Regions from separate parts of the Paenibacillus sp. FW104-T2 genome, predicted to be linked through region 2. Evidence: riboswitches for the same ligand, from Rfam matches in the RefSeq annotation. Region 2 holds a riboswitch; each other region holds the start of a gene.
The links. A riboswitch is a leader RNA that binds a small molecule or an ion and turns the genes downstream of it on or off. The one in region 2 is predicted to bind cobalamin.

Region 1: it holds a riboswitch for cobalamin, as region 2 does, so the genes downstream of both, nikB (nickel ABC transporter permease) here and AC3WQ3_RS05695 (ABC transporter substrate-binding protein) in region 2, are expected to answer to the same signal.
Region 3: it holds a riboswitch for cobalamin, as region 2 does, so the genes downstream of both, cobJ (precorrin-3B C(17)-methyltransferase) here and AC3WQ3_RS05695 (ABC transporter substrate-binding protein) in region 2, are expected to answer to the same signal.

The regions. Positions count from the first base shown of each region.
Region 1 covers NZ_JBYTCE010000019.1:108,682-118,552, forward strand. Annotated here, with positions in the region: gene AC3WQ3_RS21665 (ATP-binding protein) at 1-79, shown strand, start outside; gene AC3WQ3_RS21670 (response regulator) at 81-779, shown strand; gene AC3WQ3_RS21675 (alpha-glucosidase/alpha-galactosidase) at 890-2,191, opposite strand; gene AC3WQ3_RS21680 (AraC family transcriptional regulator) at 2,402-3,214, shown strand; cobalamin riboswitch at 3,295-3,484, shown strand; gene nikB (nickel ABC transporter permease) at 3,663-4,586, shown strand; gene nikC (nickel transporter permease) at 4,587-5,420, shown strand; gene AC3WQ3_RS21695 (ABC transporter substrate-binding protein) at 5,435-7,030, shown strand; gene AC3WQ3_RS21700 (ABC transporter ATP-binding protein) at 7,030-7,827, shown strand; gene AC3WQ3_RS21705 (ABC transporter ATP-binding protein) at 7,847-8,647, shown strand; gene AC3WQ3_RS21710 (DUF5704 domain-containing protein) at 8,896-9,871, opposite strand, start outside.
Region 2 covers NZ_JBYTCE010000003.1:199,719-209,589, forward strand. Annotated here, with positions in the region: gene AC3WQ3_RS05650 (aminotransferase-like domain-containing protein) at 1-822, opposite strand, end outside; gene AC3WQ3_RS05655 (DMT family transporter) at 943-1,881, shown strand; gene AC3WQ3_RS05660 (hypothetical protein) at 1,922-2,254, shown strand; gene AC3WQ3_RS05665 (Cof-type HAD-IIB family hydrolase) at 2,450-3,253, opposite strand; gene lplA (lipoate--protein ligase) at 3,534-4,535, opposite strand; gene cobD (threonine-phosphate decarboxylase CobD) at 4,757-5,875, shown strand; gene AC3WQ3_RS05680 (adenosylcobinamide amidohydrolase) at 5,875-6,672, shown strand; gene cbiB (adenosylcobinamide-phosphate synthase CbiB) at 6,714-7,694, shown strand; gene AC3WQ3_RS05690 (histidine phosphatase family protein) at 7,685-8,332, shown strand; cobalamin riboswitch at 8,505-8,633, shown strand; gene AC3WQ3_RS05695 (ABC transporter substrate-binding protein) at 9,043-9,871, shown strand, end outside.
Region 3 covers NZ_JBYTCE010000001.1:441,817-451,687, forward strand. Annotated here, with positions in the region: gene AC3WQ3_RS01975 (Ger(x)C family spore germination protein) at 1-957, shown strand, start outside; gene AC3WQ3_RS01980 (hypothetical protein) at 950-1,171, shown strand; gene AC3WQ3_RS01985 (GerAB/ArcD/ProY family transporter) at 1,227-2,429, shown strand; gene AC3WQ3_RS01990 (uroporphyrinogen-III synthase) at 2,561-3,385, shown strand; cobalamin riboswitch at 3,581-3,769, shown strand; gene cobJ (precorrin-3B C(17)-methyltransferase) at 4,169-6,064, shown strand; gene AC3WQ3_RS02000 (sirohydrochlorin chelatase) at 6,267-7,532, shown strand; gene cobK (precorrin-6A reductase) at 7,529-8,299, shown strand; gene AC3WQ3_RS02010 (precorrin-8X methylmutase) at 8,369-9,016, shown strand; gene AC3WQ3_RS02015 (cobalt-precorrin-5B (C(1))-methyltransferase) at 9,737-9,871, shown strand, end outside.

The sequences.
Region 1 (9,871 bases), on a different contig from region 2:
AACAAGAATGAGCATCTGTTTGCCCATGGAAGCGCCGGAAGCATTATTTCCCTATAGAGGACAAGGAGAGGTTGAGTAACATGACGGCATCGCAAGGGGCACGCATATTGGTTGTAGATGATGAACCACAAATTCGCAAACTGCTGAAGGTGACCCTGCAGGCTCATCAATTCGAAATTCATGAATGTGCCGATGGCGACGAGGCTGTCATTCAGGCGAGTATCGTTCATCCAGATCTGATCATCCTCGATCTGGGTCTGCCGGGGATGTCCGGGATGGACGTGCTGCATCGCGTCCGCGAATGGTCCCAGGTGCCCATTATTGTACTGACGGCGAAGGAGCGCGAGGAAGACAAGATTGCTGCGCTTGACGGTGGGGCCGATGACTATGTAACGAAGCCGTTTGGCATGGGTGAACTGGTTGCCCGGATTCGGGTTGCACTTCGGCATGTGGCGAAGACAACCGATGAACCTGTACTGCGTTTTGGATCCCTCACTATAGATCTGGCACAAAGGCAGGTGGAGCTGGACGGTTTGCCGATCAAATTAACACCCACAGAGTACGATATGCTCAAGGTTCTGGCCTCCAACGCCGGAAAGATCATTACCCAGCGCCAGCTGCTGCAGCAGGTATGGGGCGGGCATCATCACGAATCTGATAGTCATTATCTGAGGGTCTACGTGGGTCATCTGCGCAAAAAATTAAAGGAAGACCCTACGCAGCCACGATTCATTCAGACCGAGCCCGGAATTGGCTATCGCTTTTTGCTTCAGGATTAGTATGAAATTGTAACAAGAATCCCTTATTAGAAAAACGCCGGAGCCTCCTGGATTTACAGAGGTCTTCGGCGTTTTTCTAATCATCAATGAAATAAAAACTGTCTTTTGCTTTAGGATGTATACTTCGGCAGCCAATCCCCATGAGCCTCGATCAGTTCATCGCACATGGCAACGATGTCATCAATGGACAGCTCGGCAGCAGTGTGCGGATCCAGCATGGCGGCATGATAGATATGTTCCTTTTTGCCCGTCATGGCCGCTTCAATCGTCAGCAGCTGGGTGTTGATGTTGGTGCGGTTCAGTGCCGCCAGCTGTGGGGGCAGGTCGCCAATGTAAGTTGGGCTGATTCCAGATCCGTCCACCAGACATGGCACCTCGACACAGGCCTCACGAGGCAGGTTAGTAATCAGACCGGTATTCATTACATTACCGCCGATTTTGTATGGACGGTCCGTTTCCATCGCTTCCATGATATGCGAAGCGTATTCACGGCTGCGGGTATGTTCAATATGTTCACTGGCAAACAGCTTCTCGCGCATTTCCTTCCATCCTTCAATCTGGTTCACGCAGCGGCGCGGATACTCATCCAGCGGGATGTTGAAGCGTTCGATCAATTCCGGATAATTCCGTTTGATAAAGTATGGATGGTACTCAGCATTGTGCTCGGAAGACTCCGTTACGTAATATCCAAAACGATTCATCAGCTCGAAACGCACCATATCATGATGCTGCTCCTTCTGTTTCTCCCTCGCCAGACGTTTAATCTCCGGATACAAATCCTGGCCATCTCTCGTTACTTCCAGCAGCCAGGCCATATGGTTGATTCCTGCCACTTTTGCAACTACGCCTGTCTGATCCATTCCCAGCGCTTCAAACAAGTGAGGCACGCATACCTGCACGCTGTGGCACAGACCTACCGTTTTGATCCCTCCATGCACGTTCATGACATTGGTCAGTACGGCCATCGGGTTGGTGTAGTTCAGGAACCAGGCGTCAGGACACACTTCCTGCATGTCCCGGGCAAAGTCGAGCATGACCGGAATGGTACGCAAATTACGGAAGATACCGCCAATGCCAAGGGTGTCAGCAATAGTCTGACGCAGTCCATATTTCTTCGGTATTTCGAAGTCCGTAATTGTACATGGATCATATCCGCCCACTTGAATGGCGTTAATGACATATTTGGCACCGCGCAGCGCTTCTTTGCGGTCTGTGTATTTTTTTACGGAACAACGGCTTCCAAGAGAACGGCCCATACTGGTCAGCAGTCGCTCCGAATCATTCAGCCGCTCGGCATCAATATCAAACAAGGCCAATTCAAAATCCTGCAGTGCTTCAGTCATCATGACGTCACCTAATACATTTTTGACAAAAACGGTGCTGCCTGCACCGAGAAACGTAATTTTGTTCATCTCAAGTCCAGCCTCCTTGAATAATGGTGTACCCCAACTATAGGCCGATCCGGCTTATATAACTATGGCTCAACCTCACCCATATATGGCATAATCCCATTTTTGGTCCCGCTTTCAGCTGATATTTAACCAATATACCTGTTATAATCTAAAGTAAGATCAATGTTGATGCGGAAGAAGGGAAGGGGTGGGAAGGTGAGTCCAATCGAGATGAACGTGGTGCCCATGGACTGGACACAGATGGAGCTGGTGCTGCTATTTTTCGGCTGGGAGGATTGTGATCCGTCTCATTATTGGGGTCCGGGTGTACGAGATTCCTATGTGGTTCATTACATTCATGAGGGACGGGGAACCGTTCGTATGGAAGACAGGGAGTACCATCTGACGCAGGGTCAGGGCTTTGCCATTCTGCCGGGTACGATCATTCATTATGAGGCCGATGCGAATGATCCTTGGACATACTCCTGGTTCGGATTTAAGGGCGTACATGCCAAGACATTCATGCAGCGGGCAAACCTGAGTCCAGCATCCCCTGTATTTAAAGCTAGCGATCCAGAGGTAATGGATGGTTTATATGAAAACATGGTTCAGGCCACATCGCGCAATGGTGGAGATGTATTCAGCCAGAGCCTGCTGTACCGATTAATGGCTGAACTGATCTCCTCCTCCCCTGATGAGGACAAGCCGCAGAGGCCTCTTTCCACCAAGGATGAATACATCAGGCAAGCCGTTCAGTTTATGGAGAACAGGTACAGCCAGAAGACGTCCATCCTTGATATTGCACAGTCCGTCCGTCTGGATCGTACGTATCTGTCCGGTCTGTTTAAGGAGAAGTACGGGAAGTCGCTGCAGGCCTTTTTTCTTGAATACCGGATGAATCGCGCAGCAGAGCTGCTGCAGAGTTCAACGCTTTCGGTCAGTGAGGTTGCCCACTCCGTGGGGTATACGGATCCGTTGTTATTTTCCAAGATGTTTAAGCGCGTGACAGGAGTCTCCCCGAAAGGTTCGAGAGAGCGGGAATAGGCTGACGAGCTGTTTCAAATTTGAATAAATGCTTTGATCATTATCTGTGAGCCAGCTATACTGGTACAGAATGCATTTCAATTGAATATGTGGAACTGGGTGCTATACCTTCGGGTAGAAGCTTAATAGGGAAGACCGGTGTGATGCCGGCGCGGTCCCGCCACTGTAACAGAGGAGTTATGCAGCGTTATGCCACTGGTTTAGACCGGGAAGGTGCTGCAATGACGAGGATTCTGGAGCCAGGAGACCTGCCTAGTTTAACAACACAGTAGTACCTACGGGAGATAGGAAGGTGTTTAGAGAGCATGATTTTTTCTGAAAATCTGTTTATTTAAGACGTCCTTATCCGGTACTAGCGGAGAGAGACGTCTTTTTTGATATGCATGGACAAGTCACGTGCGGGGTTGGAGATTGGGGAGAGGATGTCAGACATGTGAGTAGATATATTGTGAAAAGATTCATTCAACTGGCAGCCGTGTTATTCGGCATTTCGTTTCTGACGTTTCTGCTGACCTATCTGTCTCCGGGGGACCCGGCAAGGCTTATGCTCATGTCTACAGGGGTCACACCGTCGGACGAATTGGTACAGCAGGTGCGTGTCCAGCTGGGACTGGATCAGCCATTTTGGATACGCTACGGAACCTGGCTGGGACAGGTGCTTACCGGAGATTTCGGAACGTCCTATAAATACGACAGGCCTGTGCTCGACATTCTGCTGTCCAGGCTTCCAGCTACGCTTCGGCTAACAGGAAGTGCCCTGCTGCTGGTCGTTCTGATTGCGTTTCCACTGGGTATTTTGTCTGCTGTCTACAGAAACAACGTTCTGGATTACGTCATTCGCCTGTTTTCGTTTGCAGGGCTGTCCATGCCCAGCTTCTGGCTCGGGATGCTGCTTATGTTGGTATTTGGAGTTCAACTCAAGCTGCTGCCTGTCATGGGAAGTTCGGGCTGGAACAGCCTGATATTGCCGGCATGCACACTGGCGTTACCTCTGATTGCCCAATATATCAGGCAGATCCGTACGGTGATTCTGGAAGAGATGTCCCAGAACTATGTAATGGGGGCCAGAGCCAGAGGCGTGAAGGAGAGAGTTATTATGATGCAGCATATTTTACCCAATATATTATTGCCCATCGTTACGCTCATGGGTATGTCTACAGGCGCCCTGCTCGGCGGGGCAGCCATTGTGGAAAGTTTGTTCGTATGGCCCGGTGTAGGGCAGATGGCGGTGGATGCCATCTTTACAAGGGACTATCCCCTGATTCAGGGCTATGTCATCTGGATGGCAACCATCTATGTATTGCTGAATCTGATTGTTGATCTCTGGACACATCTGCATGACCCGCGGATTCGACTGGACGTGGATGTGTAAATGAGAGAATTTAAGCTTATTCTGACACAGCATCGCTGGTTCACGTTTCTATGTTCATTGACACTCCTCTGGGTCATTCTCGCCATGATTGCGCCGCTGCTAGCACCGCATGATCCACTGGCAACGAATTTTGCCAAGGTACTGCAGCCAGCCAGTTCGGAATATCCGCTTGGAACCGATCAGCTTGGACGCTGCGTGTTATCCCGTATCCTTTACGGGGCCAGGACGTCGCTTCTGCTTACATTTATAATGATCGGAATTGTGTTTGTGCTTGGTGTAGCCATTGGTGTTATCGCGGGTTTTGCCCGTGGTCTGACGGATACAGTACTGATGCGGTTATCCGATACACTGATGGCCTTTCCAGGATTAATCTTCGCTATCGCAGTAGTGGGGATGCTGGGGCCAGGCCTATTTAATACGGTAATTGCCCTGGCGGTTGTTTGGTGGGCGAAGTATGCACGACTGGCAAGAAGTCTGGTGATCTCGCTTCAGCAAAAGGAGTATGTCGCTGCGGCAGCCTTCAGCGGCGCGCGGAAGATTCAGATCATCATCAGAACCATCCTGCCCAACATGCTGTCTCCTCTCATTGTTATGGCGATGATGGATGTGGGCGGCATGATGTTATCCATCTCAGGCCTGTCCTTTTTGGGGCTGGGTGCTCAGCCTCCTGAACCGGAGTGGGGGGCGATGCTGAATGAAGGCAGACGATATTTGCAGACAGCTCCGTGGCTGTTGATTTATCCGGGACTTGCGATTTTTTGCACGGTGATCATTTTTAATTTGCTGGGCGACAGTCTGAGGGATGTGCTGGATCCCAAGAAAAAGGCAGCTTAACAGGAGGAACGGGAATGAATTCGAGATATGGAAAAACGCTAACGCTTACCGTACTGTCATTATTGGTTTTATGTATTATCGCGGCATGTGGCCAAACCACAACAAGTACCTCCACCTCATCATCATCTGGCGAAAAGGCGGCTGAGGCGGACAAAGGCAGTGCAGTTGCACCGACTCATCTGAATGTAGCGCTATTCTGGCTTGGAAGTAATCTGGATCCGGCAGAGGAGTGGAACGGCTGGACCCTTACACGGGCAGCAATAGGAGAGACCCTGATTCAGTTTGACGAAAATATGAAATTGGTACCGAAAATTGCGGATAGTTGGGATCGTATTGATGATACGACATGGCATTTTCATATCCGGGACGGCGTAACGTTTCACAACGGAAATAAGGTCACAGCAGATGCGGTGAAGAAGTCCATTGAACGTTCCATGGAGCTGAATGAGAGAGGACAGTCGACCTTGCCGGTAGCTTCCATGACTGCCGAAGGTCAGGATCTGACCATTAAAACAACTGAGCCTTATGCATCCCTTCTTGGCAATATTGCTGAACCCCTGTTTGTAATCGTGGATACGAGTGCGGATACGTCCAAATTCAAGAGTGAGCCTATCGCTACAGGGCCGTTTATGGTCACAGGCTATACCCCGGATCAGGAGATTCAGGTGAAAAAGTATGACGGATACTGGGACGGGGCAGCGGATGTGGATACCATTACATTCAAATATATCAAGGATGACAGCACGCGTGCCCTTGCACTGCAATCGGGTGAGATTGATGTAGCCAGCAACGTGGGACGAAGCAGCCTGGCATTATTCCAGGATCAGAGTCAATATACGATTGATGAAATCCCGAGCCTGCGTACGCAGTTTGTATGGTTTAATACGCAGAATCCGCTGCTGAGTGAACCGGACGTACGGCGTGCAATCTCGTACGGCATAGACCGCGAGATGTATGCAAACACACTGGTGGGCGGTCAGGCGGCCAAAGGACCGTTTACCTCGGCTCTGCCTTTTGGCTATGATCAGGTCAAGGGGTATGACTATGAACCGGAGACAGCCAAGAAGCTGTTGGATAAGGCTGGTTACATGGATGCGGATGGGGACGGTATTCGGGAAATAGACGGACAAAAGCTAACGCTTCAATTGATTCTCAATTCGGCTTATGAATCGGACTCCATTGTGGCTGCTGCAATGCAGTCCCAGCTCAAGGAAATTGGAGTTAATCTGGAAATGACCTCTTACGAGGATCTGACTGATCACCAAAAAAGCGGGAACTACGATTTGGCGCTGACCAGCATTAATACAGGGATTACCGGAGATCCCCAGTATATTCTCGACTTTTATTTCAAAACGGGAGCAGAGTGGAACGTAGGTGGATACAGCAATCCGAAGCTGGATGCGGTGATTCAGCAGTTGCATTCCGAATTCGATGTGGAAAAAAGATATGAACTGGCTGCAGAAGCCCAGCAGATGATTCTAGATGATGCGGCATACATGTTTATTACCTATACTCCAATTAACATTGTAAGCAAGAGCAACGTTCAGGGTGCGACGATGTATCCGATCGACTTTTATCTCCTGGATCGTAATATTCAGGTTGGGCAATAATGAGCAACTTGCTGGGTGTAGATCGGCTTTCTGTAGCATATAAGAGCGGTTCACCTGCACTGCAGAATGTATCGTTCACAATGAATGCCGGGGAGATTATCGGAATCGTGGGCGAGAGCGGAAGTGGTAAATCGACGTTGCTTCGAGCTTTGCTCGGCATGCTTCCAGACGGTGGGCAGTATGCCGGGGGAGACATTTTTTTTCAGGGGAAATCGATATTTAGTTTTTCACAGAAGGAATGGGGCCGCATACGCGGCAAGCGGATGGCGATGGTTTTTCAGGATAGCGGTTCTTATCTGAATCCCATCCGTACAATAGGAAGTCAGTATATCGAGGCAATCCGTACACACGTTGAACTATCGAAGAAAGCTGCCTATGACATGGCGGTGGACATGCTCTCACAGATGGGACTGGATGACCCCGAGCGCATGATGAGCATGTATCCCGGCCAGCTTAGCGGAGGCATGAAGCAGCGAACGGCAATTGCCATGGCGGTAACGATGGAGCCAGAACTGCTGCTTGCCGATGAACCGACCAGTGCGCTGGATGTAACCACTCAGGTTGAAGTGATCAAAGGATTGACCGACCTTCGGGCAAGTCAGGGAACAGGGATGATCATTGTGACGCACAATATTGCCGTTGCAGCCCATATGGCAGACTACATCGGTGTGATGCAGAACGGGTCACTGGTTGAGTTTGGACAAACTTCGAGCATTATTACAAGTCCACGTCACGCCTATACCCGCGAGTTGCTAGCTGCAGTACCTGAATTGGAGGGGAACACGGATGGTAGATGAGAGGATACCCGTTCTGGAAATGAGGAATTTAAGTAAAACCTATGAATCCAGGGGCCAGGGAGCCCATTCAGCATTGCAATCGATCAATCTGAAGCTCTATCCGGGTGAATGTCTGGGAATTGTAGGTGAGAGCGGAAGTGGCAAGAGCACCTTGGCCAAATGCGTGACCCATCTGGAAAAGGCAACCTCCGGGCAGATCATCTATCGTCAGCAGGATATTACTCTGATCAGAGGAGAGGCTTTGCGGCAGCAGCGCAAGCAGATTCAGATGGTTTTTCAGGAACCTTCGGCGATTTTCAATCCCCGCATGAGGGTAGGATCGTTTATTCTTGAGCCTTTATTGAATTATAAACTGATCAAACGCAGGCAGGGGGAAAAGGAAATTCATCGTTTGCTGGAGCTGGTGGGATTGCCTGCTGCGATTGCTGACAAGTATCCACACGAAATCAGTGGTGGGGAGCAGCAGCGAGTGGTTATTGCCCGGGCGATTGGATTGCAGCCGGATGTGATTATATTTGATGAGGCTACCTCGGCACTCGATGTTTCCATTCAGCAGCAAATATTGAATCTGTTGGTCCGATTGCGTGAGGAGACAGGGATTTCATGTATCTTCATATCACATGACCTGGCTGTGGTGCAGCAGGTTAGCAATCGCACTGCGATCATGTACAAGGGTGAAGTCGTTGAGGTATTGGAAAGTGCACAGCTAACACGTGCATCCAGTCATCCCTATACACGAAACCTGATGGCTTCGGTGTTGTCGGTGAAGGAGATCAAGGATAAGATGCGAGAGTATGCCCTGCAAGGCATTACGGGTTGAGTTTTACGGTGTATTGTGGTCTTTATAATTAAGCGAAGAAAAAGGATTATTCCGGGTCATGGTGGTGACGGCCGGAGTAATCCTTTTACTGTATAAGGAGTATAAGAAATCATGAACTGCTGTTGAAAAGTAATACAATGTACGCAAACCGATGTGTGCAAACCCATCTATGCACACTGATCTATGCAAACCAATGTACGCAAGCATAGGTGACTCAGCCAAGTATTAAGCATCGCCTGATATCTTTTTTAATGTGGCACTTGGGATTGGAAGTCGTTTCGGCTCGACCGATTGGCATGGTAGAAGACAACATCCCCGTCTTGGATGGGCCAAGTATTGCTTTCAGTATCGACCGGATTGTTCTGAAAACCCTCCATTTGCCACTGATTCATCAGAGGTGCATAGATGTACTGGAGATGAGGCGCGTCAGTATCGCCATCTCGTAGACTTTCAATATTGAAGTTGACTACGATATACCCATTTCTCAGAAACACAGCGGACTTTTCATCCAACTGGTTTTGTCTCGCAAGTGGCTCCAAATTCGTGCCTTTCGGCACGGCATATACATCGGCTGGCAGGCTGTATTCTCCATACCAGTGCTGAATGGATGCATTTGCCCGATCCAAGTTAACGCCTTGCGGGATGTCCGTTTTGGGTCCGATCAATGTGCGAATGGATGAGGGCAGGATCATCCAATCATAACGTCCCACCCACGTTTTCTGGTGCGAGATCTGATCGACGAAACGAACCATGTATTCTGCCAGTGTGCCTTGGCTCTGCTCCTCTTTGGTCAGTTCATAGGTGTATCGATAACGGGCAGCATCGCCCAGTTCCGTACCAGGAACATTTCGTAAACGGGCATTCAGAACCACAAAGCGTTTCTCCAAATCCTGTGCAGATCCGATACGGATAAATCTTTCCTGTCCTCTGTGGTAATACAGATCTACCTCCTGCCGGGAGGTACCGTCCTCGTTCACGAAATGAAAAGTTGGTGTAATCCGTACCCCATCCTGCTGACCAAACATATTACCTTTCGTTTTGAGGTCAAACTTGATATGGTACCCGGTTTTTACAGCCACATTTTTGAATCCCTGTATTGGATGGCTGCCTGGACGAATGGGCAATACGAAAGGTGCCAGATTGCCACGAGGGTCACCATCTATACGATTCAAGCCTGTCCAATAGCTGACTCCCGTTTGCTCCGGGCTGCCTGGCTGCTTGCGA
Region 2 (9,871 bases):
TTCGGGAAGCTGTTTCCGCTGTTCGGTTGGAATATTAATGCCAGTCGGATTCTGGAAGGTTGGCGTCATGTAAAATACGCGGGGCTTCTCCGTCTTCATTAGATGCTCAATCTGTTCCAGATCATAACCCGCCGGGTGTATATCCGTGAAGATCAGGCGTGCACCCTGTTTGCGGAAAATTTCCATGGCAGGGCCGTAGGTCGGCCTTTCCATCAGGACACGGTCCCCCGGTCTGACCAGGCTTCGGGAGATCAGATCAATGGCCTGCTGCGCTCCTGTGGTAATAAGTACTTCTTCTGCTGAGATATAAAATCGCTCTTTCAGTGTCAGATGGCTTGCCAGCGCACTACGCAGCTCCACATCACCCTGAATGGTTGAATATGTGCCGAGCAGCCGGGGATACTGATCCAGCAAATCCCGCATGAGTTCTCCCCAGTAACGGTTAGGGAGCAGGGCGGAATCAATCAATGACTTCGAAAATTGATATTCGGCTTCAAGGGACTGCACGCGCGCGAGTGAGTCCCAGTGCAGCCATGCGGATACAGCAGGGTCATCTGCCTGGTCCGCTACAGGCGAAGGGTCAGCTGGGCTGACATAATAACCGGACTTGTCCTTCACGTACACATTCCCGCGTTCCTTCAGTTCCTGATAGGCTTTGAATACCGTAAGCCGATGTACACCGAGCTGCTCGGACAGGCTTCGCACCGAAGGGAGCTTTTCATGTTCGGCCCACTCTCCCGCCTCAATACGCACCACGAGATAATGAACCACCTGTTCATAAAGTTTAAGGCTGTTATCTGTCATCAACATGGCTTTGCCCACCCGACTCACGCTCCTTTTGGACTCTATTGTAACAGGAAATGAGCGGATTCTGTTCTGTTTTCGTCATTCTGTTCTGTAGACAGTGCTTTATGATGGAGAGCAGATGAAGGAGGGGCTAGCATGGTTGCAGCAGCATTTACGGTAATGTGTCTTGTTTTTGGAACAACGTTCCTGGCGATTAAAATTGGGGTCGAGGCAGGCATGCCGCCTTTTCTATCGGCCGGATTACGTTTTATCATTGCAGGTGCATTGATGTTTGCATGGATGTGGATGAAAGGGAAGGTAAGTCTGTCCCTGCTGTGGAGAAAAGAAATGCTCCTGACCGGAGCAGGGCTTACTTTTGGTACGTTTGCCACTTTATACTGGGCAGAGCAATATGTCAGCTCAGGGGTTGGTGCCATTTTATCAGCTACCGGACCGCTGATGATTATGGTAATGCAGACTGCTTTGCTGCGGCAGAAAACCTCTGCCCGCATGATTGCAGGCTGCCTGATCGGTTTCGGGGGCGTTGTGCTTGTCGTGTTACCCGGTGTATCCATTGGCGGGAGTTCACTGTGGTTATGGGGGTGTATCGCCGTACTTGTGGGAGAAGTATGCTATTCGGCAGGCGCCCTGTACTCCAAGAAGGTGATCAACCAGTTCAAGGAAGCAAGTCCCGTAGCGATTAACGCCGTGCAGATGATGTATGGAGGCTTGCTGTTATCCGGGCTCTCGGCGGTGACCGAATCGTGGAGCACGTCTGGACTGGACTGGGCTCCGGCGATCTTATCCCTGATCTACTTGACGGTGATTGGTTCAATGGTAGGGCATAGCCTGTTCTACTGGATTATGTCGCGTACCAACCCGCTGTTCCCGGCAACCTGGCTGTACATTTCTCCTCCGATTGCGGTCGGTCTTGGAGCGGTTGTCTATGGTGAACATGTAAGCTGGATCACCTGGATCGGTGTGGTGCTTGTTGTATCCGGCTTGCTGGCAATGAATGAGAACGTGATGAGCTGGCTGAAGAGAGGTAAACGAACCAATTCATTGGTGCAAACTTCCAAACCTGTGGTAAAATAGGTATTACCTTTTTTACAAAGGAATGAGGTGAGGAATGAGGTTGAACAGACAAAGACTCGGTGCAATATTTCTGTTCACGGGCATTGTACTTTATGGCATTATTCATATTGCTGCTGTTATACACATTCCGTTAGTAACTGTCTGGTCCACCAAATGGGGACGTTATTTGGAAGCTGTGTCGGAGACAGGTGGCCTCATCGGATTGGTTGTGGCGATCTTATTGTTTGCTATGGGTGTGGTGTTTCTGTTGACTGTTCTGATTGCTGGTATGAACAAGGGAAAGACGATACAAGAGATCCGGGAACGGAACCGCGAGTTTGATGAGCAGTACGGAAGCAACATACGAGGTTCATATGACGGCCAAGATCGATAAAAGCAGGTCAAAGGGGAGAGTAGCATGATCAAATTTTACGCAACGATCTGTTCGGCATTTACTCTCTCGCTCCTTGCTGCCTGGGTGGATCGCTATCCAATCCGGTGATACAATCAAAACAAAAACAGCCTCAGGTTCAGCGAGTTTATTCGCTGCCCAGGGCTGTTTTTTTACCATATGATTAGCGTTATCGCATTACTCAGCGTTCAAAACAAATTTCTCAATGACCTGCTTTACACCGTCTTCGTTGTTGCTTGCCGTAATGTAATCTGCCAGCTCTTTAAGAGCAGGGATCGCATTGCCCATAGCCACGCCTAGGCCGGCAACCTCCAGCATTTCATGGTCATTCCAGGAATCACCGATCGCAATGCATTCACTCAATTGGTGACCAAAGTGATCCGCCAGGAATGTAAGGGCATGGCCTTTGGTACCTTCGCGATGCATGATTTCAAGGAAGTATGGTTTGGACTTCGTGATATGGACTTCTGGTCCAAGCAATTCACGCAGGTCAACGGCCACTTTATCCAGGTAGTCTGGCTCATCGATGATAAGCAATTTTGGTGTTTGTTGTTCAATAACTTTGATGAAGTCCGGCTCGATATGGTACTGGGTACCATTCAGCTTCGCATAATCACGCAGTTTGTCGTTCTCTTCGCGAGCATACAGCTTGTCATCAATGTACGTTTGAAGATGGAGATTGTTCTCCAGGCAGTAGTCGTACAATTTGCGGGAAGCGTCTTGCGGTACATAGCGCTCATAGAGTACTTTCTCGTCCAGCAGGTTTTTGACCAAAGCGCCCTGATACGTAATGATCGGCACGTTTAATCCCGTTTGGCGGGCAAGTGCTTGTGCCGAAGCATAGGCACGACCTGTTGCCAGGGTAACGACTACACCATGAGCAACCGCTTGCTCCAATGCCGTTTGTGTTGCAGGGGTTACTTCCTTGTTGTCGTTGATGAGGGTATCATCGATGTCGATTGCCATCAGTTTGTAAGCCATTTGAGTTTCTCTCCTTTTATCTGTATCTATAATCACGAACGAATGGATCCATCATTACACCAGATCAATCCAAACGCAGAATCATCTTTCGATCACTGTTATCCCTAGATTTCTTTGAGTCCCTTATGTAAAGGGGAAAATCCAGGGATAGCTTATGCTTCCGATGCAGCTTTCTTTCAGAAAGCTTTTAGGCGAACGCTTTGCTTCTCCAGATTGATTCAGCTTTTTCCGTTAAAGTGTAATAAAGGAATTCGTTCTAAAACTATACTTACATCTAAATCTATTCTTCCAGGAAAACGAGGCCGATAAAGTCCTCCAGCTCCAGGTTACCGAAGTAGTGTTTCACATCAAGGTCTTCAAGTGCCGTACGTACCTCGGATTCCTCATAACGCTTGCCGCGCAGCATATTTTCGATATCCGCTACATCGCCTACACCGAAGAAGTCACCGAAGATTTTGATATCCTCGATTCGTCCATCCTTGATGTTCATGCGCAGATCGATAATGCCGACAGGGAATTTGCGGGTATGCTTCACATTGCTCTCGGGAGACAATCCATAGTTCCAGTCCCAGTTGCTGTAACGTTCAGAGGAGATTTCCTTGATCTTGTCCCAATCCTTCTCCGTGAGTTCATATTGGGGAACATCCTGCGGCTCCATACGGAAGATGTGGCGTAACAGCTCGTCCCGGAATTGTTCGATGGTCAGGTTGCTGTCAATCAGATCCCGAATGTTGGCGACCCGGCTGCGTACGGATTTGGTGCTCTTGGATTTGAATTTCTCAGGATTAACATTCAGGGATGCCTGAACATGATCCAGATTAAGGTCAAACATGAGCGTTCCGTGACTGAACATGCGTCCGCGGGTGGAGAACTGGGCATTACCCGAGATTTTCTTTTCCCCGACTTGCAGATCGTTGCGTCCGGTCAGCTCGGCATTCACACCAAGCTCCTGCAGAGCTTCCACTACAGGCTGGGTGAACTTGCGGAAGTTGTGGAAGGATTGTCCGTCATCCTTGGTAATAAAACTAAAATTGAGGTTGCCCAAATCATGGTAGACTGCTCCGCCTCCGGAGAGACGACGTACAACCTGCACACCGTTATCCTGAACATATTCGATGTTAATCTCTTCGATAGTATTTTGGTGTTTTCCAATAATGATGGAAGGGCGGTTAATGTAAAACAGCAGATAGCTGTCATCCATCGGCAGATGCTTCAAAATGTATTCCTCAATCGCGAGGTTTACAGAAGGATCTGTAATGCCCTGGTTATCAACAAACAGCATGGTCATTCCTCCATTAATGTATGTGAGGGACGATGATCCCTTATGTAGTGTTGCGCCTGCGAATCAAAATTCCTCTTCTATTGTAATCGAATTGTCGTTTGGACACAAAGGAATTGAAGCAGGGAATGGATGGTTTAGGCAAATCAGGATTGACCCGTAACAGTTACGCCATCCATAATAAAAATGACATGCAGAAAGGATGACGGACAAAAATGAGCGGTATCATTGAAGTTTTTGGACATGGTGGTGACGTGGAGACTGCTGCGTCAAGATTTGGCGGGAGTCCTGAGGATTTCCTTGATTTTAGTGCAAACATTAACCCTCTGGGTCCACCCAAGGATGTTCTGAAGGCGTTGGAGCAAGGGATGCGGGCGATACTTCGTTATCCTGATCCTGCACATCGGACATTCAAATCCTTGCTTGGGGAACGCCTCGGCCTGTCAGAGGAATATATATCTATAGGGAATGGAGCTGCGGAAAGCATGGCTCTGATCCTGCTAGGACTCTCTCCCCGGAAGGTGGGCACAGTGGAACCGGGGTTCTCGGAGTATCGTTCATTGTCCAAGCAATTTGGGGCAGAAATGCATCATGTTCTGGGGCAGGAGGAGCTCGAATGGCGAGCAGCTCCCGAAGATATCGAGAGGCTGATGGAACAGGTGGACCTGCTGTTTCTTGGACAGCCGAACAATCCCAATGGAGTACAGTATCCGGTTGAAGTATTGCAGCGGCTGGCCCGTCATGCAGAGAAGACAGATACTGTCCTGGTGATCGATGAGGCATTTATGGATTTCATTCCTGAAACGCAGCGACAATCCCTGGCTTCCCGATTACAGGATTACCCACAGGTGATCATCATTCGCTCGATGACCAAATTTTATGCCATTCCGGGTCTTCGGCTTGGCTATGCGATTGCACACCCGGATCTGATTCGTGCCATGACGGAGAAACAGGTAACCTGGAGTGTCAACGGACTGGCACTGATTGCGGGAGAAGCCTGTCTAAGCAGCGGGGAAGCTTTTGAACGGGAGACGTTGAAACAGGTGGCTCTTGAACGAGAGAAACTGGCATCCGGCCTGGAAGCCTGTGGATGCGAAGTGACACGCGGGGAAGCGAACTTCTTGCTGGCACGTGTGCCGCGGCCATGGACAGCGGCAACCATACAAGCGGCTCTGGGGGAGCGGGGAATTCTGATCCGAAGCTGCGCCATGTACCCTGGACTTGGGGAAAGACATATCCGACTGGCAGTGAAGGACGCGAAGTCGAATCTTCGTCTGGTGAACGAAATGAGAAGTGTGAGCGGACAAACGAATCCGGTGCCAACGGTAAGGGGGGCGGAGTAATGGCATTGCCATTCTTGCAGTACTTTAACCATGCAAATGCAGAGCAAAATGAATATACTTCATCTGCATGGCCCGGGTTAACCATCAGCGCACATGAACGCCATATTCGAGCAGCGATCCCTAACCCGGTAAGCGCCATTTCGAGTGCCGTGTACGGCGGGGGGATGATCGAGCTGGATCGCATATTCAATATTTATGTAGACAAGCATTATCGTTGTGACGACCCGCCGCGTGATATTGCAGACCTCCTAAGAGGGTGGGAGGAACGCACAACAGCGTGTGCCGGATTGCTAACAGCCGTTAAGCTTGAGCACACATCGGTTCAGGAAGTTGTGGGCGATGAAGCAGGGATCTTGTGCTGTACGACAGCAGGTGTATCCAATGCTGCGCGTGCAGGCTCCACAAGAACCGTATTTAATGCTGCAGGGAACATAACTAGCCCAGAGGGCATAGCAGCAGAGTCACCCTACACTCCCGGTACAATCAATATCATGTTATGGATCAACGGCCGCATGACGCCCGGAGCCATGGTCAATGCCATTCAGACAGCAGTGGAAGCCAAAACGGCAGCGCTCTCGGATTGCGGTGTAATGGATGCGGAAAATGGACTGACTGCAACAGGAACGACGACGGATGCCATTGTGCTTGCCACGAGTCAGGTGGAGGGGAAACCACTGATCTCTTACGCAGGTACAGCCACAGTAATTGGGGCAGGTATTGGGCGTGTCGTCTATGATGCCGTTACCGAAAGTTTGCAAGCTGGACAGGCGTGGAAAGAGAGGAATAGCAAGCGATGATATCTCTGAGTCAATGGGCGGACTGGCCCATATGGGCAGGAATGACAGGGGCATGGATTATTTTGGCAGCATACATACTGGATCGCCTCATTGGAGATCCTCGCTGGATTCCCCACCCGGTAATCGGCATCGGGAAAGGAATTTCTGCACTGGAGCGGACCATACGAAAACGAGTGAGCAGCGATCAGGGGCTGAAACGGGCAGGGCTGCTATTTCCGATCGTCATTGCGGGTGGTTCATTGGTGCTTACTTGGGGAGTGTTATACATCCTTGGATTTGTTCACCCGGTGGTTGCCGTTATCGCTGAAGTGGTACTGATTGCCACCACCATTGCTTCCAAAGGACTGAAGGATGCAGGCATGGAAGTGTATCGTCATCTGAGAGAAAGGGATTGGCCAGCGGCAAGACGTTCCCTTGGTATGATCGTGGGGCGGGATACAGCGCATCTGGATGAACCGGATGTGGTGAGGGGAACCGTGGAGACTGTAGCCGAAAACATCGTGGATGCCATCGTTTCCCCGCTGTTCTATGCCCTGATTGGCGGTGCCCCGCTTGCGATGGCCTATAGGGCCGTCAATACGCTGGATTCCATGGTTGGTTATAAAAATGAAAAGTATTTGCATCTTGGCTGGGCCTCTGCTCGTCTGGATGATTGGGCGAACTGGATTCCGGCGCGGCTTACCGCCTTGCTGCTCATTACAGGTGCATGGTTCATGAGATTAAATGCAAAAGGCGCTGCACGCATGGTTCGTCGGGATGCCGGATTGCACCCAAGCCCGAACAGCGGATTCCCGGAGTCTGCCGTTGCGGGAGCGCTGGGTATCAGGCTTGGCGGGCATAACGTCTACCACGGCGTGGCTTCTTTTCGAGCTTATATGGGTGATCAGACACGGCTGATGGAAGCAGAGGATATCGTGCGGACCACGCGTTTGATGTTCTGGTCGGCGGGAGCTTTTGTGCTGTTATGCTGGTTGGTAACGTTCGGCATCTGGACAGCAGGAGGTGCACTGTTATGGAAGTAGAATCCGGGAAGCGTGGAACTGAAATGCGGGAGATCATGTTTATCCGTCATGGGACAACTTCCTGGAATGTGGAAAAGAGATACCTCGGACATACCGATATCGGTCTCCTGCCGGATGCAGAGCGGGAACTGGCGCCGCTTCGCCAGTCCATTCGCGGGATCACATGGGATGCACTGTATTGCAGTGATCTGCTGCGCTGCCGGCAGACCGTGGAACGAATTGCTCCGGTACAAGCAGGACAAGTACAGTATGATCCGCGTTTGCGTGAGATTGATTTTGGGCAATGGGAAGGGATGACTTACAATGAGCTCAAGGACAATCCGCTCTATCGGAATTGGATTGATGCACCGCAGGATGTAACCCCACCGGGCGGCGAGCCTTGGCAGGCATTTGCTGCGAGGATCGACTCCTTCGTGAAGGAGTGCCTTGTGTCCGGTTCGTCAGAGGAACATTCCGAAGAAAATCATGTTCCTGCGATTGCTGTAGTTACCCATGGCGGTGTCATTCGGTATGCCATGTCACGTCTCATACCGGAACTGGGATTCTGGGATACACAGGTCATTCCGGGGCAGGCAAGTAAGGTTCGGCTTGAAAAAAGCGGAAATAGCTGGGTTTCAAGCAGGGTGTCTTTTCCGTGAATCGGGTTGTAAGGATGTGCAATATAACCTATAATCACAACAGAAGTGTGACTTCAGCATGAATACATATCTCGTTATGCGCTTAAGCGCTGATGGATGGGACATGCTCACTTGAATGGTTACAATATCAGCGACCACGGGTCCCTTGTGCGAGCAAGAAGAGCTCATCGAGTTAATGCAAACGATGAACGGCACAATGGGTGAAATAGGGAAGCCGGTGTGAATCCGGCACGGTCCCGCCACTGTAAATCAGGACGAGCAGTCCTGTAAGTCAGGTTACCTGCCCTGGACGTACAAACCGGTGTTCCTTCGAGGAAAGGACAGCGTTTCGGGCAATTCTATGTGCATGAACAGCGGGTACGCTGTAGATGTGCAGATCGCCATATGCGAGACGTCATCCCTGATCCTGACCTAAGGATCGGGGATTTTTTTGTTCATATAGGATGAACCTGTAAGCTTTACACTAGACCACTACGATTGCAGTACCATCTTCCGATCGCTGTTATCCCCAGATTTCTTTGATCCCCTTATCAAAAGGGGAAATCCGGTGATAAATGCGAACACTTCGTTTCTTCAGATCGGTTCTGCACTCTCCGTTAACGTGTAAACGCTGCAGTTCAAACCTTATATAGGAACACCAAAGTATGGGGAGTAGGAGTTTGAGCATGTTGCAAGAAATAGTACAAATAGAGAAGGGGAGAATGAACAGAATGAACATCAAGAATTGGAAAGGCATGGCGTCCCTGCTGACAGCAGCGATGCTTACACTGGCTTTGGCCGGATGTGGAAACGCAACAACGAGCGAGGGAACAGGTACGTCTACGCAGCAGCCGGCACAGGAGCAATCTCAAGGCCAGGAGCAGACGGATCTCAAAACACAATATCCACTTACGGTAACTGATGCGACAGGTGAATCCTTCACGTTTGAGAAAGCGCCTGCCAAAATCGTATCCGTGTCTCCGGCAGAAACCGAGTCATTGTTCGCCCTTGGATTGGACGAGCAGATCGTAGGGGTATCCGACTATGACGATTATCCGGAAGCTGCAACGACCAAACCGAAAATGGGCGGTGTGTCGAAGCCCAATGAAGAATCAATCATTGCAGCTGAAGCAGACATCGTATTTACAGGGATCTCCATGAGCGAAGAAGCTGTGACCAAGCTGCGCGAACTGGGTATCACCATTTTCAAAACGGATCCAAAATCGATAGACGATGTCATGAACAACATCGAAACGTTCGGCAAAATCACGGATCATCAGGAGCAGGCACAGGAGCTCATCACGAAGATGAAACAGGACGTAGCGGACGTAACCGAAGCGGTCAAGGCTGTGAAGTCGGAAGATCAGAAAAAGGTATATGTTGAATTCTCCCCGGGCTGGACTGTGGGTAAAGGCGAATTCATGGATGAACTGATCACGGTAGCCGGTGGGATCAATGTTGCTTCTGACCTCGTGGGCTGGAATGAAATTAACGAAGAGAACATTATCGCTTCCAATCCGGATGTCATTCTGTACGCCAATGATGTTATTGATGAGAACT
Region 3 (9,871 bases), on a different contig from region 2:
ACGACGGCCAAAACGTTTCGCGGGACCTCGCTTGAAGGGCAAAAGGCCCTATCCCGGCGTCTCTATTATGCCCATCGTCGTACGCTGCTGATCGGAGAGGATCTGGCCAGGGAAGGCGTTGCTCCGATGCTGGACCTATTAACCAGATATCCGCTAAACCGCCTGTCAGCCATGCCAGTCGTGACCAAGGGGGAGGCATTTAAGGTGCTTGATACAGATGCACCGATTGAAAAATTCCCCTCGGAGATGGTGCGCGAGCTATGCTTCCTGAATATGCGGCACCCGCGCTCCCTGAAACTATTTATCGATTCCATCCTTTCCGACGGAATCGATCCCTTTCTCCCGATTGCTTCCGTTGCAGAAAATGTACCGAAGGATTGGAAGGATGTCAAAACCAATATCAAGCTGGATGGACTGGCCATCTTCAAAAAGGACAAACTGGTGGGAATGATCGAAAAGGCTCCTGCAGATGCACTGATTTTGGCCATGGGTGAAGCCAATACGCCAGAGGTAATGATTAAAGCTCCAGAGGGAGAGGGGACGTTGTTCCTGAAGCTGAACGAAAATAATTCTTCGTTCCAGCCGCATATTCGTAATGACAAAGTGAGTGTCACGATTCAACTATACGCCAAGGGAGTTTTGGTGGATAACGAATCGAATTACGGCGACCTGAGGGAGCGTGAAATTATAACACTTAACGAAGCAATTCACAAGAAAGTGAAAGAAGATATTGAGGAGGGCGTAAGGCTGACCCAACGAAAGTATAATGCCGATATTTTGGGGCTTGGTCGTTCCATCCATCAGCAGATGCCGAAAGAATGGGACAAGATCAAGGACCGTTGGTATGACATTTATCCCAATATGGAGGTTGTGGTAGAGCCCCATATCATCATCGAGAATGTGGGTATCACCAATAAACCGATTGGATTGACCGAGGAGGAGATCGTCCATGATTAAGCCGCTCATGTTTACTTATCTGGCTATGGTCATCGTTGTTATTATCATGGACTTTAAGCACCTGAGGCAGGCAGCAGCGATTAACCGTTGGTTATCCTATGTGGTGATCGCAGGCAGCACCGGAATTTGGTTCTATGTTACCCATTTGAGCAAAACGTTCTTTATTACGGTTTGGCTGACCCATTGGATTCAGCGAAATTTGCCGCTGCCATAGATGGTTGTTTGTTGTTTATCGTCTTCCGGTTGAGTAGGCAGAAAGGAGGTATTTGATGAATCAGGGAGTGACTAGCCGGCAGCTTACGCTGCTGATCTTGCTGATGAGTGTAACAGGTACGCTGATTCAACCCCATGCACAGGCCATTTTCTATGCCGAACAGCATGCCTATCTATCCTATATTCCTGTGTTTCTTGTTATATTTGCATCCATGTGGATGCTAAATCGTGTCCAGAGCCGGTTTCCCGACCAGGATCTGTTTGAGTCTTTGGTCGAAAGATTTCCCTTCTTGGGACGGGTCGCAGGCTTAATGTATATCATGTTTTTTCTTTTGATATTTGCCCGTGACATCCGGTTGATCGGTGATTACGTAAGTATAACCTTGCTTGAGACCACGCCCATTTCCATCATCGTGTTGTCTCTCTTGGTTATGGCTGTATTTATTGTCAGAGGAGGACTGGGTTCTTTAATTGGGATGTCTGAGCTGTACATTACCTTGTTTCTGCTCAACTCGGTCATTGTCCCATTCATGTTGATTCAACAAATTAACCTGGATAATCTGATGCCGTACTTCGATATTGATGCAGCGGGTGTGGGCAAAGGAAGCTGGTATATCTTTTCCTTCTTCGGAGAGATGGTTGCTTTGCCTTTTGTAATCAAGGGAAGCGACTTTCGGTTCAGATCGGTGACTTGGGGAGTAACGATTGCCGCCTTGCTGATGATGCTGATCATGATCGAAACCATTACAGCAATCGGTGTACCGATCGCATCCCGGTTGGTATACCCGTCGTATGAGCTTGCCAGACAGCTGCAAGTAAGTGACTTTCTGGACCGATTTGACTTGGCCCTAGCTGCAGCTACCCTGCCTACCATGATTACGAAGATTGCATTTGACCTGTACTTTATCTGTTGGGGTCTGAAACGGATGATTCCTAAGGTATCTGGTAAGCTGATGACGGGTCCGGTGGCGCTCGTAGGATTCGTATGTGCATTTTGGTTCTTTAAGAATGCGATTCAGCTGTTCCGCTTCACGCGGGAATGGACATGGATTGCGATTGTTTTTGAGATAGTGTTCCCCCTCGTGTTCTTTGTGTTTCTTCGTCCACGAAGAAAGGAAAAGGGATCCTCACACCGAGAAGAAAAGCAGCGGGATACAACCAAAAAAGACAATGAACGGGAGAAGAAAAGACGCGATGCCGACCAGGAGGGTGAAACAGAAAAGGATGAAATGCAGGGGGGCGAGCTTCAGCCTTCCTGATGCCAATCATAAAAAATCGTTATAGAAGAACACGCCAAATGACGTGAAACAAGGTTTCCCTCCATGAAACTACCCTGTATACTGTAGTCAAACGAATGACGTTCGGACGAACGAACTGGGGGGAAACATGAATGGCTCAACATTTGGCAGGTATACGTGTAGCACTGACGGGACCGCGTAAATCCAAGGAAATGGCGTTATTAGTTGAGAAAATGGGTGGTATTCCACTCGTGCGGCCAGCACAGGGAACGGTATTCCTGGATGATCGGAATATACGCAATGGTCTCGTCTCCTTGATCTCTGATCCGCCCGACTGGGCGGTATTAACTACAGGGATGGGACTTGATGCCATATTTGAAATGGCAGAGGATATGGACATAGCTGGTCAACTGCTGGATGTCTTGTCGGAAGCTTCCATTGCAGCAAGAGGATACAAAACGGTGAACTCACTTCGCAAGCGTAAGCTTGCACCGCTGGTCCGGGATGATGACGGCAGTACGGACGGGCTGATCCGAGAATTCGCGCCACATGATCTTGCCGGCAAAAAAGTCATGCTCCAGCTTCATGGAGAAACTGCGCCGAAGCTGGTCAACTGGCTGGAAGAACAGGGTGCTGAAGTAAGACAGGTTCTGCCTTATCGTCATGTACCACCGGAAGAGGCCGAACTGGAACAGCTTTTGAATGAAATCGTGCAGCATGAAGTTGATGCTGTAGCATTCACCAGCGGCCCCCAAGTACGGTTTCTGGCAGCATACGCAGCTTCCCAAGGTAAGCTGGAACAGATGCAGCAGGCTTTCCGGGACGGTGTGATTCCTGCATCTGTAGGTAAAGTGACTGCAAACGCCATGCGTGAAGAGGGGATTGAAGCACGAGTTGTTCCGGAGGAAGAAAAGATGGGAGCACTCATCGTTGAGCTGGGACGATATATTGCTGCAGCACACGCAGATCAATCCTGATAAGCAGATCAGGATGCAGGTCTGTTAATGGATCCGGTAAGATCGTTATGAGGGTTTCGCAGATGGATACATCATTCAAGTTCTGATCTGTTCTGGATCAGAACTTTTTTCTGTTTTGTCTGAAAATAGAATCGTGGACAAACATCATAAGCATGGACATTTTTTCCTGAGCGATGTTATGATGAAAGCAATATCATTCATGAAAACAAGCAAGGTGCTCTTGCGTCGAGCAAGAGGTAACAGGGAATCGGGTGCAAATCCCGAGCGGTCCCGCCACTGTAATGGGGAAGCCCTTTTCATCCAAGTCACTCGTACATCCGGGGAAGACAGAAAAGGAAGCTGATGATCCAGAGCCAGGAGACCTACCTTGCATGTGTCACCGAACCCTTCGCGGAAAGGAGTGGTGTACGAAGAATCAGGAAACGGGCGAACAACCGGTTCGCCTGGCAGGCCCTTTGCGGCCATGCAGCCACAGGTCTATCCTCAATAGGGCCGTGGACTGTCTTCTTGAGTGTACGTACATGCGTATCCCATCCGTTATAAGGATGGGATTTTTTTATTTTTTACAGTCCATCCGGAACTGGATTTAATCGAACATGCCGCGAAGAAGAAGGTCGGTCAAGCCGTCCTTTTTCACTGTTTTGGAATAGCCCGGATAAGAAGGTTGAGCTGCACAGAGCAACTCCATAATCAACAGCTCAAATACAGACCCGGCTGAAGAAGCGATGATATAGATGTGATTGACGTGCTAAGGGTGAACAGGGAGATGGAGGAGGAGAAGCAATGCAGAGTCAAGGAAAGCTGCTGATTATCGGATTTGGCCCAGGAGCGATGGAGCATATCACCACACGGGCATTGGAGGCACTACGGGAGAGTGAGGTCATCATTGGTTATAACACTTACGTTGATCTGATTCGTCCACTCCTGGACGGACAGGAGATTGTACGGACAGGCATGACCGAAGAGGTAAGCCGGGCACAGGAAGCGGTCAGACAGGCCGAGATGGGCAAAATCGTTGCAGTAATCTCCAGTGGCGATGCAGGTGTATATGGCATGGCCGGACTGGTGTATGAGGTGCTGATGGAGCAAGGCTGGAAGCCGGGAACCGGCGTTGGCGTTGAGGTTATCCCGGGTATATCTGCCATTCAATCCTGTGCTTCCTTGCTGGGTGCACCCGTGATGCATGATGCATGTACGATCAGTCTGAGTGACCACCTTACGCCATGGGAGACGATTATTCGACGAGTTGAAGCAGCAGCATCAGCTGATTTTGTCATTGCTCTGTACAACCCTCGCAGTGGACGCCGGACACGCCAGATCGTGGAGACGCAGGAGATGCTGCTGCGTTACCGTAGTCCCCAGACACCGGTGGGGCTTGTAAAAAGTGCCTACCGTGAACGTCAGGATGTCGTGATGACCACGCTGGAAGACATGTTGAATCATGATATTGGCATGCTGACGACTGTGATCATTGGTAACTCCTCGACCATGATGTACGAAGGACTCATGGTTACACCGCGCGGATATCAGCGGAAATATACGCTGAATACCGCGGAACAGCCGCTCAGACCGCATGAGCGGCTTCGCACGGAAGCTGAGCCTTGGTCGCTCGGCGCGATGGAGGCCCGTTCTGCCGCTTCCAATGGTGCAGCAGGCACGGTCCGCGATGCGCAGACCACGCAGCCAGCTGCGGAACCAGCCCTGCACGGCGCCAGCACCAGTACGGGCATGGGACCGCAAGGGCAGCAGGGCGCTGGCATGCCTGCTGCTCAGCCAGCGGGCGGCAGCACCGCAGTGCTTGCAGCCGAGCGGCCTGCGGCAGTGGAAGGCGCACCGCGTGCTGCCCTAGCGGTGCCACATGCTGGTGCGGCCGAACTGGCTGCCGAAGCGCTGACACGGCTTGCGGCAGGCGGCAAGCTTGCTGGCGAAGCGGCCAGCCGCTGGCTGGATGCAGCCGGGTCAGGCGTGCCAGCCGGAACGCAGGCTGCAGGGGCAGCTGCTGTGCGGACAGCGCCCGAGCCGGGACGCAAGGCACCGCTGTTCGAGATTGGCGTGTCGCCTGGCGTCGGCAACAAGAAGTTTACTGCAGCCCAAATGGCACTGCTGGCGCAATGCGCGAGTGAAGAAGGCGAGCTGGAATACACGCCGGAGCATCAGATTATTTTGCGGGTACCGACCTTTGAGCCGGATCAGCTGGTAGAGGAGCTGCGTGCAGCGAATTTTATCGTGGTGCCCATCGGTGACGTTATCAAGGTGAAGGCCTGTGACTTCTGCAACATGGAGAAGGATGATGCCGTTCCGATGGCCAATCATTTGCAGGCAGTTATAGGCGGACTTAGTGCGCCGAAAGAGACCAGCGTAGCTCTGAATGGCTGCGGCATGGCATGTTACGGTGCCGTACTGGAGGACATCGGAATCGTCTACCGCAAGGGCGGGTACGACCTGTTCCTTGGCGGCAAGAAGTTCGGACGAAACGCTCACCCTGCCCAGCCGGTAGCCGAAGGGATTCCAGGTGATCAGATTGGCGGGATTGTGGAGCGGATCGTAGCGGAGTACAAGGAAAAGGGACACCCGAATGAGAGATTCCATAAATTTTTCAAACGCGTTGGAGTAATCCAAGGCTTCCGTCACGTCGATGCGCCTGTGACCGTGGAAGTAAACCCGGTATGCGGCGACTAGGGATCACGCGAGTGTTGTTACCATCTGATATTTTTTAACCAGCGTTTGTAGTTATACCGAAAAAAATCCCTTTGCACTTTTATATAGATCGAAATGATTGGGTAACCAGGTTACCCAGCGTGAAAGGCTCGTTTACCAAGTAAGCACAACCTAAAATTGAGATGCCTGGTCTATGGATCAGGCGGGGGAGGAAGAAGCCATGATGAATGCCATTTTGCTGGTTGGACACGGCAGCCGTGATCCAGAGGGAAACCGGGAGTTAATGGAGTTTGCACGAGCGGTAGCGGAGAAAGCGCCGGAGAATACCGTGGTAGAGACCTGTTTTCTGGAATTAACAAGACCAAGCATTGCTGAAGGCGTTACGGCTTGTGTAGATAAAGGGGCAACGCGTGTCGTATTGGTGCCGATTATTCTGTTTGCTGCGGGCCACGCCAAAATTGATATTCCGAATGCCATCGACCGGGCCAAGATTCGTTATCCGCAAGTGGAATTTGTATATGGGCGTCCGATTGGCGTACATGAGAAAGTCGTTCAAATTATGCAGACTCGCCTGCAGGAAGCTCAGCCTGTTCTTGTTACCGCCCATCAAGGCGGCGCAGCAGTGGCGGCTCCGCCTGCTCCTGTTACGGATGAAGAGACAGCCGTACTTGTCCTTGGACGGGGAAGCAGTGACCCGGATGCCAACAGTGATTTCTTCAAAATGACCCGGATGTTGTGGGAAAAACTTCCTTATAAGTGGGCTGAAAGCAGCTTTATTGGTGTGACGCAGCCTTCATTCCCGGATGGATTGCAGCGTTGTCTCCTGCTCGGGGCGAAGAAGATCGTCATCATGCCTTATTTTCTGTTCACAGGTGTGCTGATCAAACGCATTGATGAGATGACCGCTGAATTTGCTGCGGCCAATCCGGACATTCAGGTAGAGATCGGTGGATATTTTGGATTCCATCCCAAATTGGTGGAGCTGGTATTGGAACGCGCGAACGAAGGGTTGAATGGACGGGTAGCGGCCAACTGCGACAACTGCCAATTCAGACTTGAGGCTGCCAAACATCACCACCATCACCATGATCACGATCACGGGCATGATCATCATCACGACCACGATCATGACCATGACCACCATCATCATGATCATGCACACGATCACAGTCATGACCACCACCATCATCACGATCACAGTCATGACCATCATCATGACCACGACCATGGGCACAGCCACGATCATCACGCACATGATCACGACCACCATAATGAGGAGCATCATACTCACGAACATGCCGTGAGCAGCCGTGAAGCATCCCTGGATTATCATCATGACCACGACGGTGAACTTCATCATTCGCATCATGACCACGACGGTGCGTTGCATCATCAAGATGAAGAGGGCGGAGACGGAGAGAACTACTCACCAGAAGATGCAGGGCATGCTCAGATCGCAGCTGCTTCGGAGCGGGTGAACCGTCCATGATCTTGATGTTATGCGGTACAAGTGATGCGCGGGAATTGGCTGTACAGATTCAGCAGCAGGGGATGGACGTACTCACATCGGTTGTAACCGAGAGTGCAGCGCACAGTCTGTCTGAGGCGGGGCTGCCGGTTCGAACAGGCAGGCTGACGATAGAGGCCATGGTCCAGCTTGTCCGTGAAAAAGGAAGCCGTGCCATAGTGGATGCAAGTCATCCCTTTGCGGAAGAGGCCCATGCCAATGCCATGGAAGCAGCCAGACAGGCAGGAATTCCTTATATCCGTTACGAGCGGACGGGACTTGCTTACGATGACCATCCGCTGCTTCATGTCGTGCCTTCCTATGAAGAGGCTGCTCTTAAGGCGAAAGAACTCAAAGGTTCTGTCATGTTAACGACAGGAAGTAAAACGCTGCAGATTTTCACCAAGCATCTGCTCGGTGATCCTGACATTCGTCTCGTTGCCCGTATGCTTCCGCGTCTTGACAATATGGAGAAATGCGGTGAACTGGGTGTGGAACAGCGCAATATTATTGCCATGCAGGGACCCTTTTCCCGTGAAATGAACGAAGCATTGTACAAGCATTACGCCACCACCGTTATGGTGACCAAGGAAAGCGGCAAGACGGGGGCTGTAGATGAGAAGATTCAATCAGCACTGGAGCTTGGCATTCAGGTTGTATTGATATCCCGCCCAGAGGCCGAATTCGGAACGGTGTTTGATGAATTTGAAGGCGTACTCTCCGAGTTAAAGCGCGTATTGATGGAGTAGGACGCCCCAATAGATCAAATTGGGATAGACCCATTTTGAATCATATTACGATTGAAGGAGTGAGTGCATATGGATTTCAAAACGGAATTTAAGCCTTTAACTGTACAGCCCCAGGAGATTGAGGGGAAAAGTTTCGAAATGATTACCGAGGAGCTGGGTGAGCATCCATTCACGGAAGAACAATATCCCGTGGTTCAGCGTGTCATTCATGCCTCAGCTGACTTCGAGCTTGGCCGCAGCATGGTTTTTCATCCGGATGCCATCCAGGCAGGAATTGCAGCCCTTCGTGCAGGACAATCCGTCATTGCTGACGTACAGATGATCCAGGCTGGAGTAAGCAAGGATCGTATTCGCGGGTTCGGCGGAGATGTGCACGTGCATATTTCCGACCCGGATGTGATGGAGGAAGCGAAGCGGTTGAATACAACGCGGGCCATCATCTCGACGCGAAAAGCAACCAAGGCCTACGAGGGCGGAATCTATGCCATCGGTAACGCACCGACAGCATTGCTGGAGCTGATTCGTTTGGTAAAAGAAGGCGAAGCCAAGCCAGGCTTGATCATTGGTATGCCTGTCGGATTCGTATCGGCAGCTGAATCCAAGGATGAGCTGCGCAAGCTGGACATCCCGTTTATCACGAACATCGGCCGCAAAGGCGGCAGCACCATCGTGGTAGCTGCCCTGAACGCGATCTCGCTGATGGCAGTGAAGGTATAGTCTCTGTTTCAGCCTAAGCTGAGCGTATCTAGAGCGTCCTAGAAAGTCCTTGAGCGTACCGAGCAGGGAGTACCAGGGCAGCGCTAACGAACCTCAAGAGCCTTATATCGCAGATAATTATAAGTTATAAATTCTAACGAACCTGAGTGAAGCTATTCTGCTCAAAGCCGCCAAAAACGGTGGGAATATCAGCTCTATGTTGAAATAACGACGCTATGATTCGTTAGATTATCAGTGTTTGTGAATTGGCTCGAATAGGACTTCCTGAGTTCGTTAGAGTGTAGAAATCATCAACTAAATCGGAGCGAATGTTGGAGCAAGCATGGTACAAAATGCATGAGGTAGATTCAATCCTTAAGCATCACTCAATTGCTAAATTGTAAAGGCATGAACCGTAAACTTGGTAACTACATTACCAAGCTATCTGCTAGTAGCATGGAATGTCCAGTTACCCATAATAAACCTCATGAGGTTTGATCACGAACTTTGTTAGGTATCCAAAGACGCAGGGAGTAGCGCAGGGGACGGAATCGATTCTGTAGAAGCGACAGCGTTCGCCTTTGTCTCCGGAATTCTCCCTATACATAAGGGAATCAAAGAAATCTGGAGACAACAGCGATCGGAAGAACGATCCGTACCCGTAGCGGCTACCCCGTAGTTTTCGCAGCCAAGTGTCATCTACTATGTAATGTGATAAGAATGGACGGGAGGTTCAAAGCCATGGAAAAGAAACGCATGAAAAGCGGGGAAGCACCCGATCCGGACAAACCGATGCGTTCCGGCTTCACCACAGGAGCCTGCGCTACGGCCGTTGCTAAGGGGGCCACGCAGCTCCTGTTAACCGGGGTTACTCCT